DNA from 2 places in the Exiguobacterium sp. s142 genome. Region 1 is predicted to be linked to the other one. Evidence: riboswitches for the same ligand, from Rfam matches in the RefSeq annotation. Region 1 holds a riboswitch; the other holds the start of a gene.
What was found. Region 1 has a riboswitch for S-adenosylmethionine ahead of mtnK (S-methyl-5-thioribose kinase). Riboswitches for the same ligand answer to the same signal wherever they lie in the genome.
Positions count from the first base shown of each region.

Region 2: it holds a riboswitch for S-adenosylmethionine, as region 1 does, so the genes downstream of both, KNP77_RS13260 (Na+/H+ antiporter NhaC family protein) here and mtnK (S-methyl-5-thioribose kinase) in region 1, are expected to answer to the same signal.

Region 1 is NZ_JACSMB010000003.1:93,427-98,933, reverse strand. It holds gene KNP77_RS04250 (GNAT family N-acetyltransferase) at 1-379, shown strand, start outside; gene mtnA (S-methyl-5-thioribose-1-phosphate isomerase) at 488-1,522, opposite strand; gene mtnK (S-methyl-5-thioribose kinase) at 1,519-2,673, opposite strand; SAM riboswitch class I at 2,755-2,857, opposite strand; SAM riboswitch class I at 3,063-3,165, shown strand; gene KNP77_RS04235 (2,3-diketo-5-methylthiopentyl-1-phosphate enolase) at 3,237-4,391, shown strand; gene KNP77_RS04230 (2-hydroxy-3-keto-5-methylthiopentenyl-1-phosphate phosphatase) at 4,388-5,038, shown strand; gene KNP77_RS04225 (methylthioribulose 1-phosphate dehydratase) at 5,035-5,507, shown strand, end outside.
Region 2 is NZ_JACSMB010000018.1:3,679-9,185, reverse strand. It holds gene KNP77_RS13275 (divergent PAP2 family protein) at 1-213, opposite strand, end outside; gene trhO (oxygen-dependent tRNA uridine(34) hydroxylase TrhO) at 331-1,272, opposite strand; gene KNP77_RS13265 (TVP38/TMEM64 family protein) at 1,496-2,128, shown strand; gene KNP77_RS13260 (Na+/H+ antiporter NhaC family protein) at 2,165-3,448, opposite strand; SAM riboswitch class I at 3,520-3,615, opposite strand; gene KNP77_RS13255 (GGDEF domain-containing protein) at 3,714-5,393, opposite strand.

The DNA.
Region 1 (5,507 bases):
AGACGACTTGGCCGAGTTTTTAGACACCGAACAACGAGGGCAATCGGTATTCGCCATCACGAACGATGGCGAACTGGTCGGTTTCGTTAGCGTGCATCAAACAGACGCCGATACGATTGACCTCGGTTTAGGCATGAAGCCAGGTCTGACCGGAAACGGGACCGGACGAGCGTTCGTTACCTCGATTCTTGATTTCATCGAATCTACGTTCGACCCAAATCGTATCACCTTGTCGGTTGCCACGTTCAACGCGCGGGCGATTCGCGTGTATGAAGCTTGCGGGTTTCGACAAGTGGCTTCGTTTCAACAAGACACGAACGGGAGTACGTTCGACTTCATCGCATTAGAACGCAAAAAGCGCCCTCAGGATAGATTCTGAGGGCTTTTCTGCTGCCCGGTGCCTTTGTCGACCAAGTAAATCTGGCCATTCCCGTCTCATACCAAGACGGTCACACTTCATCGTTCGGGCAAGTACGGAGCTGCTGTTTCACACGTGAACCGTTCCCCCTACATGGTGTGTGATCGCTGCTTCATTCGGCTCGAACACGCCCGCTTCGGTGATGAGTCCGGTGATCAGTTCAGGCGGTGTGACGTCAAACGCCGGGTTAAAGACGGTGATCCCGACCGGCGCCGTCGGTTGTCCGCCGATATGGGTCACTTCTAGCGCGCTCCGCTCCTCGATTTGAATCACATCGTCCGCCGTTAAATCAAACGTCGTGTGCGGGGCCGCGACGTAAAACGGGATCCCGTAATGTTTAGCCAGGACGGCGAGCTGAAGCGTGCCAATCTTATTGGCGACGTGACCCGTCCGTGTGATGCGGTCAGCGCCGACGATGATGGCGTCGACCCCTTTCGCCTGAATCGTCCAAGCGGCCATATTGTCGGTGATGAGCGTGACGTCGATGTCGGCCTGGTCGAGTTCCCAGACGGTCAGGCGTGCCCCTTGGAGGAGCGGCCGCGTCTCACAAGCGAAGACGTTAAACGCGATACCTCGCTCTTTCCCGACGTAAAACGGAGCGAGCGCAGTCCCGTAACGCGACGTCGCGATCGCCCCGGCGTTACAGATCGTTAAGACGTTCCCCCCTGCTGGCAGCACCGTGAGCGCATGCTCCCCGATGGCCCGATACGTGTCGACGTCTCGCTCGAACAGCGCGATGGCCCGATGTTTGATGTCGGTCGCGATCCTTTCAAAGTCGTCGCCGACGTTCAGCCCGAGAAGTGACTCGATCACGTTTTGAAGATTGACCGCCGTCGGCCGCGTCGCGATCAACCGACGGCCGACGAGGTCGAGCCGGCGTGTGAAGTCCGGGTCATCTTGAAGCCGGACCGCTTCTTTCGCGAGCACGAATGCGCCGAAATAGGCGATGGCCGGCGCGCCTCGGACTTGTAACGTCTCGATGGCGTGCTCCGCCTGTTCGAGCGTCGCGATCGTCACGTACCGCTCCTCATGGGGCAGTAACGTTTGGTCTAAAATGACGAGCTCGTCCCGGGACGGTTCGAAGCGAATGTTTTGGACTGTCATACGCGTACCCCCGCTAACAGCGTCACTAATTCATCGATTGTCCGGACATCGTGGCGCTGTTTAATGAGCGTCGTGCCGAGCGTGAGCGCTTCCCGTTTCCGTTCGAGCCGGACCGTTTCCAGTAACGTCTCGAGGTCATTGACTCCGGCGAGGCCGATGGCGCGGCGAATCAGTTCGCATCCGGCATAGCCAATCGTGTCGCTAAAGATGGTTTGAAGTAGTTCATCGACGAATCCGTCCGTGTTGAACGGTTCGACCGCCGTCTCAAACTTCGTCCGGAACGTCTTCTCAAACGTCTCCCATACCGTCAATACGTCGGTGAACCGCTCGAACCGTTTGAGTGGGTCATGGAACGTCGATAGCGTCAAATGGGCGACAATTTGCCCGATGTCAAAGCCGAACGGTCCATAAAAAGCGAACTCCGGATCGATGACTTTCGTCTCTTGTTGCGTCGCGAAGATGCTGCCTGTATGTAAGTCCCCGTGCAAGAGCGCGTCGTGTTTCGTGACGAAACCGACTTTCAGTTTCGTGACCTCCACTTTCAATTTCTGGTCACGCCAAAGCGCTTCGACGTCCTGACGGAGCGCGGTTTCGATGTTGTTCGATTCGGCATCTTTGTACGGATCGGTGAAGATTAGTTTTTCAGTGATGTCGCACAGTTCCGGGTTGTAATAATCCCGTTCTTTCCGCTTCTTCTCAATCGGGCCGGCCGCATAGTCTGACGTCTCAAACAACGTCTGTCCTAAAAACTCACCGATGTGACGGGCGAGTTCAGGATACGTTTTCCCTTCCAAATAGCCCGTCCGGACGATATCAAAGTCGGACAAGTCTTCTAAAATCGTGTAGGCGAGCGTCCGGTCACTGCCGAGAACGACCGGGACGAAACGCGGGACGACGCTGGCGAATTCGCGCAACGCGAGCTGCTCGATCCACGCCCGTTCAAGTGTGAGCGGCCAACTCTCGCCGACGACTTTCGCATACGGTAGCGCCTGCTTGACGATGAGGCTCGTTTCGCCTTGACGGATGCGGAAGACGAGGTTCAAGTTGCCGTCCCCGATCTCCTCGCAATGCGCGATGCCCCCATCTTCGAGTAACCCTAACGTTCTGACGTGCTCGACGACTGTCTGTTCTGTAAATGGTTGATAAGCCATGTCTGTTTCCCCTTTCGGTATATTCCCCACAAAAAAAGCCCCTTTCTCCGCGAGAAAGAGGCACAGCCGTAACGGTTGTTCCTCTCATCTGTCAGACGTATGTCTGGTGGATGTAGCACCGTGCCTACTGGTCGGTTGCTGCGGCGTCATCGGGCCAATTCCCTCTGCCAACTCGCGATAAGAGTGTCATATTCGATTGTGTGAACTTGTTGTGATGAATGTTACGGACTCGACCCCACCTTTGTCAACGGCAATTTGCTGGAGCAACGGTCACTTTTTTTATGCATATATGGTAACAACGAACTCAAACTTTTTTTCTCAAAAAAAGGAATTGACGAACCGGATATTGTGTGACAAAATTCAATTAAATTTCACAACTTCAAAATACATTCTTATCAAGAGCAGACGGAGGGGACAAGCCCGATGATGTCGCAGCAACCGACCCGATTGGGCACGGTGCTAATTCTTGCAGCGTAAGCTGAGAGATAAGAGTTCATTTTTTTATGATGACCTCTTGCCTCGGCATGGGGTCATTTTTTGTTTGACCGGAAGGAGGAACGAACATGAGTATTACTGCCACATATGAAATCAGCCGGACGGACCGCGTCGCGACTGTCGCCGAGAAAATCGCCCTCGAACTGACCGTCGGCACGTGGACGGAACTGCCTCACCTAGAGCAAGAACAATTAAAGGCGTATCGGGGCGAGGTCGTCTCAACAACGCATACGGAAACAACGAGCCGCTTCACAATCCGTTATCCGCTCCATAACGTCACGCCCGACTTCTCATCCATCTTGACGACGACGTTCGGGAAATTATCGCTCGATGACTCGGTACGCTTGATCGACTTAACGTTACCCGAAACGCTTGCGTCTGAATTCCCCGGAGCAAAGTTCGGTGTTCAAGGCGTTCGTGAGTTGCTCGACGTACATGATCGCCCGCTCGTCATGAGCATCTTTAAAGGGATCATCGGCCGTGATTTACGCTTCTTAGAACAGCAACTTCGAGACCAGCTCGCCGGCGGCATCGACATCGTCAAAGATGATGAAATCCTATACGACAACCCGCTCACTCCGTCGCTTGAACGAGCTAAAATCGGGGCAGCCGTCATCCAAGAACAGTTCGAAACGACCGGGAAACGTTCGCTCTATGCCATCACGCTCAGCGGTCCGGTGTTCGGGCTGCGTGACCAAGCGCTCCGCTTGATCGAGGCGGGCGCGACGGCACTGTTGTTCAACGTCTATACATACGGGCTCGACACACTCCGCGAACTCGCGAGCGATCCAACAATTAACGTCCCGATTTTGGCGCACCCGGCGTTCGCCGGCGCCTTGACCGGCTCGATCAGCCACTCGCTCTTGCTCGGAAAATTGATCCGCCTCGCGGGGGCCGACTTGACGCTGTTCCCCTCCCCATACGGTTCACTTGCGACACCATCCGATGAGGCGTTCGCGATTCGGGATAGCAGTGCTCGGCCGCACTGGGCGAAGCCGATTCTACCGGTCCCGTCGGCCGGCATCCATCCGGGGCTCGTCCCGGACATCATCCGTGATTTCGGCACAGACGTCGTCATCAACGCCGGCGGCGGCATCCACGGTCACCCAGACGGCGCGGCTGCCGGGGCCCGGGCGTTCCGACAAGCGATTGAGCAAGTATTAGGCGTGGCGAGCCAGACGAACGAGCTCGAGTCCGCGTTAAAGGCGTGGTCAAAACAATGACGATTCACATCTTGTGTGACTTCGATGGGACGATCACGGCCGAGGACAACATCATCGCTTTGATGCGGGCGTTCGCACCGCCCGAATGGCACGCGCTCAAAGACGATGTGCTCGCTCAAGACATCTCGATTCGCTCCGGGGTCGGGCAGATGTTCCAGCTGTTGCCGAGCGCTGACGCTTCGGCGTACCGTGACTACTTGCTGGACCGCATCACCTTGCGCCAAGGTTTCTCGACGTTTTTGGCAGAAGTCCGGCAACAAGTTTGGAAGTTTGACGTCGTCAGCGGCGGCATGGACTTTTTCGTGCACCCGATCTTGCAAGACCACGTCGCGCCGGACCATATCTACTGTAACGTCGCCGACTTCACGGACGAGGCGGTACGCGTCGACTGGCCCTACGCCTGTGACGCGCATTGTACGAATGATTGTGGTTGCTGCAAACCGACAATCGCCCGGACGATCGTCGATCCCGTTGATCGCTTGATCGTCATCGGTGACTCGGTGACCGACTTCGAGATCGCCAAACGGGCCGATTTCGTCTACGCCCGTGGGCAACTCATCACGCTCTGTGAAGCGGAAGGCATCGCCTACGCCCCGTTCGAGACGTTCGACGACATCACCCATCACATGAAGGAGGTGCACGTATGAGCGTGACCGCACGTTGGCTTGAACTCGCCGACATTAAAGACGAACTCGCCGCGCGCGACTGGTTCCCCGGAACGAGTGGCAATTTGGCGATTCGTGTCTCCGACGACCCGCTGACTTTCCTCGTCACGGCGAGCGGACGCGATAAACGTAAACGGACCGCGGACGATTTCGTCCTCGTCGACGCGGCCGGCAGCTTGCTTGGCGAACAAACTGGTAAACCGTCCGCTGAGACGCTGTTACACGTCGAGGTGTTCAACAAGACCGCGGCGGCGTGTTCACTCCACGTACATACGGTCGACAACAACGTCATCTCCGAGCTCCATGCCGTGAACGGTGAGGTCGTCTTCACGGGGCAAGAGATCATCAAGGCACTCGGGTATTGGGAAGAGGACGCGGTCGTCCGGGTCCCGATCATCGACAATCATGCCGACATCCCGACGCTCGCGGCCGCCTTCGCGCCTCACGTCCA
Region 2 (5,507 bases), on a different contig from region 1:
CATGCTTGAGTCGAGGCCTTCAGCCCGGCCGATCGCGGTCGCGAGCGCGACGACGGTCGAGGTGTGGGAGCTTGGCATTCCGCCTGAGGCGAACATGATTTCAAGTTCAAAGTCACGTGTTCGAATGAGTTCGGTCACAAGTTTGGCCGCCTGGGCGATAAACCAGGCCAGTATTGCGGCGAGTAACGGTTCGTTAAAGAGCAATTCAGTCACTTCCTGTCTGACAATAGTATCTACACTATACCCGATTCCATGCCGCGCTAGACGTAAAGTTTCTGTCAAAAATAGCGTCGCGGGCATTTGCCCGCGACGCTATTCGGTCGATTTTTGTTACCCGACGACGCCTTCAGTCTCTTGAAGTTGTTCCGCAATATTCTCGATGATATAGCGGTTGCGTGGATGCTCCTGACACTCTTTCGAGCATGAACGCATCTGTTTGGGTTCACACTCTTCACAACAGAAGTGTTGGGCATTGCACTCCGGGTTGGCACAATTAACGTAACGGACCGTCTTCGTTCCACAGTGCATGCACGTTGAAACGACTGACGGATTGACCGTGTTGACTGGGACGTTGATGCGCTCGTCAAAGACGTAAAGCTCGCCGTCCCAGTTTTCCCCTTGTGTTGCTTCGTCTTTGCCGTACATGGCGACGCCGCCTTTTAAGTGGAAGATGTTGTCGTGACCTTGGTCACGCATATATGCGGTAAATTTCTCGCAACGGACGCCTCCGGTACAGTACGTGAGAAGTGTTTTCCCTTCGTAGAGGTCTTTGTTCTCCTCGAGCCAGTCTGGCATGTAACGAGAAGCCTCTACGTCGATTTTGATCGCATTTTTGAAGTGACCAAGATCGTACTCGTAGTTGTTACGAACGTCGAGGATGACGACATCATCGCGATTCATCATCTCTTTCCATTCTTCCGGTTCGAGATACGCACCGTGTTGTTTAGGCACGTCGAACTCGCCATCAAAGCGCCACGTCACGAGCTCTTGTTTGTGACGGACAAAGATTTTCTTGAAAGCATGCTCTTCGACTTCATCGATTTTGAACTCGATGTCGCTGAAGTATGGATCGGCTTTCAAGTCGTTCATGTACTGTTCGGTTTGTTCCCAAGTGCCCGAGCACGTCCCGTTGATTCCTTCGGAAGAAATCAAGATACGTCCTTTGATCCCGAGGTCCTTACAATACTTGAGGTGTTGTTGTGTCAGTGTTTCTGGGTCCTCGATGTTGACGTACTTATAGTACAGTAAGACCCGCATTGGTTTTGTTTCCATGTTATTGCTCCCCTGTGTTCAGTTTTTTGCAGGAAAACGAACGTTGGGTTGTGTCGTTCGACGAATGAACTTGCCTGCAACCACAAGTCCATTATTATATGATAGATATCACAGTGAAATTTCGCAAATACTTTTTATTTTTTTTTGAGGAGAGCAGGGGGATGCGTCCTCTTGAACGAATTCGGGTAAAAGGTAGTAACGAAAGCCGAAGGTGGAAACTGAGATGCTCACATCACTCCAACAATATATATTGAACATCATCGAATGGCTCCAAGGACTGCCGGGAGGTCCTTGGGCTGGACTCGGGGCCCCGTTCCTGGAAGCAATTTTCCCGTTTCTCCCGCTCGTCTTGATCATCTCGGCGAACGCGGCCACGTATGGCTTCTGGCTCGGTGTGCTCTTATCGTGGATCGGCAGTTTGGCAGGGACGCTCCTCGTGTTCGCCGCCGTCCGATACGTGTTCCGCAAACCGATGACGCGTTGGCTCGAAAAACATAAACAGGGTGTCTATTGGCTCGATCGCATCAACCATATGAGTCCAATCTCGCTCGGATTCTTATATTCGTTGCCGTTCATCCCGGTCAGTTTAATCACGTACTTACTCGCCTTGATTCAAATGCCGCTCCGGACGTTCGTATTGGCGGCCGGATTCGGGAAACTGCTCGTCGTCGTCATCTTCTCGGTCATCGGTGATCAGTGGCAAGAGTTCATCCAAAGCCCGTTCCGCTTGTCGATGCTCGGCTTGCTCTTGCTCGTATTGTGGGCGATCAGCCGGGGTCTCGAAGAACTTCTCAAACGGCGCGCTTTCAAAAAACGGAACGAAGAGCTCAAACGTAAACGTGAAGCGAGAACATAAAAATCCTCGAAGGCGACCGCCTTCGAGGATTTTTGCTTAGTTGGTTTTTTTGAAACGTGGGAAGTTGAAGACGATCGCCAAGCCTCCGCAAATGAACAGGAGGAACGGATAGAACATATACGGGACGAGGGCGGGGGACGCCGTGTTCGTCAACTCGGCGGCGATGAGGAGCTGCGCCCCGTAAGGCAGAAGTCCTTGTACCCCGCACGAGAAGATGTCGAGTACGCTCGCTGACTTTTTCCGTTCGATGTCATACGTATCGGCGATATTCGCGGCAAGCGGGCCTGCTACGAGAATCGAGATCGTATTGTTCGCCGTCGCGACGTTCGTCGCACTGACGAGCCCGGCGATGCTCCATTCCGCACCAGCCCGGCGTTGAATCCGTGACGTGAGTGCGTCTCGTAAATAGGTGAGTCCACCGTTATGCGAGATGAGTCCGACGAGTCCGCCCATGAATAACGTCAAGAGCGAGATCTCGGCCATGCCCATCATGCCGTCGGCCATCGCCGTGACGTAAGACGTGACGGCCAAGCTTCCGTCAATCAGCCCGATGATGCCAGCGAGCGCGATGCCGCCGAGCAAAACGAGGATGACGTTCAGTCCGGTCAAGGCGAGGGCGATGACGGCGAGATACGGAATCAATTTGTACCATTCGAACACGGCCACTTCAATCGTCGATTCTCCGCTGGAGAGAACGGCTAACAGGACAGTCGTGATGATTGCGGCCGGGAGCACGATCCAAAAGTTGGTCCGGAACTTGTCGCGCATGTTCGTCCGTTGTGTCCTTACGGCAGCGATTGTCGTATCCGAGATGAACGACAAATTGTCTCCGAACATGGCCCCGCCGACAACGGCCGCGGCCGCGATCGCGATATTGACCCCGCTCTCTTGATGGATGCCGAGCGCGATCGGGGCGAGCGCGGCAATCGTACCGGTCGATGTGCCCATCGCCATCGAGATGAAAGCGGCGATGACGAACAGTCCGCTCAGTAAGAGTGATGGTGGCAGGAACGTCAAGGCCGCATTGACCGTCGCGTCAATCGCACCGATTGCACCGGCGACGCTCGAGAACGCGCCGGCGAGCAGGAAGATGAATATCATGATCAAGATGCCTGGATTACCGGCACCTTGGGCGATGCGCTCAACGGTCTGCGTGACGCTTCCTTTCGTCATCATCGCAGCGACAATTAAAGCGATCAACGCCGCGATCAGCACCGGGAACTTGTAAAAGTCGCCATAATAAATACCCGCCCCGATGAAGAAGACGAGGAAGACGAGCAAGGGCAAGAGCGCCCATTTGTTAGCTGTTGGTTGTTCCAATCGATTCACCTCATTTCAAAGAATAGAAAAAAAGAGCCTTCCGAAAAAGGCTCTCTCTGTAAGAGACACCCTTTTCATCTTTCGAGCAGAACGCTCGCTGGATTTGGCACAGGTTACCCGCTGCCGAGACATCTAAGGGCCAGTCCCTCCGTCTCTCTTGATAAAAAGTCGTCATGATGTAGTTGTTAGACACGTTTCCTAACGTACCTGTTTCAAATCGGGTTGTCAACAGAAATCCCCCTGCGCCAGTGGACGCGGGGGGAAGTCATGTCGTCAAAAAGTTGTAATGGGCGACGCGGTTACGACCGGCGTACTTGCCGCCGACGTAAAGGGCCCGGTCAGCGTTACGGATCGTATCGTCAAGCCGTTTGTCGCCGAACGCTTGAATCGTATCGACACCGATCGAGGCGGTCACGGGAATATCGACCCCATCGACACGGAACGGCTTATCTTCAATCTTCTGCCGAATCCGTTCGGCGATATCGACGGCTTGGTCGACGTCGCAATGATTGAGCAGCAAGATGAACTCCTCGCCCCCATAACGGGCCGCAAAGTCATCGGTCCGGAGCACTTGTCGGATTCGCCGCCCGAACTCTTGGAGCACGCTGTCTCCGACTTGGTGACCGTGCGTGTCATTGATTTTTTTAAAGAAGTCGATGTCGAGCATCGCGACCGAGATCGGGTACATCGAGCCGTCCGAGATTTGTTGAATCCCATACTCGTAGAACGCGCGCGCATTGGCGAGCAGCGTCAAGCTATCGGTGCGGCTTTCCGTGTATAGGCGGTCGCGTTCGTGGCATCGGCTGATCGTTCGGTTGAACGATTTCAACAGTTTTACCATCTCGTTTTGAATGATGGGCGGATAGCCATAGACGTGTTCACCGATCATGACGATACGTGTGCGAATCCCGTCAATCTCTTCTGACTGGACCGAGATGAAGCTGTGGTAATCGTCATGAAACGCATCTGACAACGCTGCGTCCCATTCGAAGCGCATCTCATAATCGACAGACTTGGCGTGTGGATGGCGCGCTTCCATCAAGTCGAAGACGAGCGGACGGTCGATCGGCTGTCGCGTCAACAAATCGAAATAGAGCGTTCGGTCGAACAGGACGAACTCGACAAACCCTTTATCATATTGGTTGAGGCGCTCACATTGACTCAAGAACACTTCAATCGCCTGGGCCTCGCTTTGAGACAGGGAGACGGCCTCTTTCGCTTCATCGTACTGTTCGATCAATGACTTGAACGCGTCTTGGCGCCCTTTTTGAATCATCAACCGCTTAATAAAGAACGTGAGGGCGGCCGCAATGCTGCTGACGACGAGCAAGTTTGTCTCACGGAAAAACGACGCGGCAAAGATGAAGACGAAACTAACGATATACGTGTAAAAAGCGATGTTCAGAAAATCTCGGACCGGAATATCAACGCGGAACCACCAGCCGACTTGATATTTTTGGACAATCGTGTTCAAGATGATGGCGCTGATCAGACCAAGGAGCGGGACAAACGAATCCTGCGAATAGAAGCCAAGACCGGTCTCACCGCCGAGTGCCAAGTAAACACTTGCCGGGATGGCGATTTCTAAAAATGACGTGATCGCGTTCCAAGGATAAGTGAACCGGAAGCGGCGGAGCGCGACGCGCGGTTTTAAGTTGGCGAACTGAAAGACGAGGAGTCCAATTTGGTTGACGAGGAGCGCCGTCTCAAAATCAAAGAATAAAAAGATGATGAGGACGATGCTTTCTGAAAACGTGAAATAGACGCCTTTCCGTTCAATCGAGTCCATTTGGAAAATGATGACGAGCAGCGCGATCAAGATGAACGGAAGCGGCTCGATCGCCGGAACATCAAGGACACCGGTTGTAAACAAAGTGATGGTCAGTAAAACGATCAAACTCCAAATGCTCCAACCGAGGACGGACATCTTGCGAAAATGATTCATAGTTCCCTCCTGTGTGGGAAAAGTCTTCTCATATGTATGGTAGGAGATTCGGCACGGTTGCGCCCGAGTCCTGCCTATTCATCATAATGGCTGAATTCTAGCATTGAGTCTACA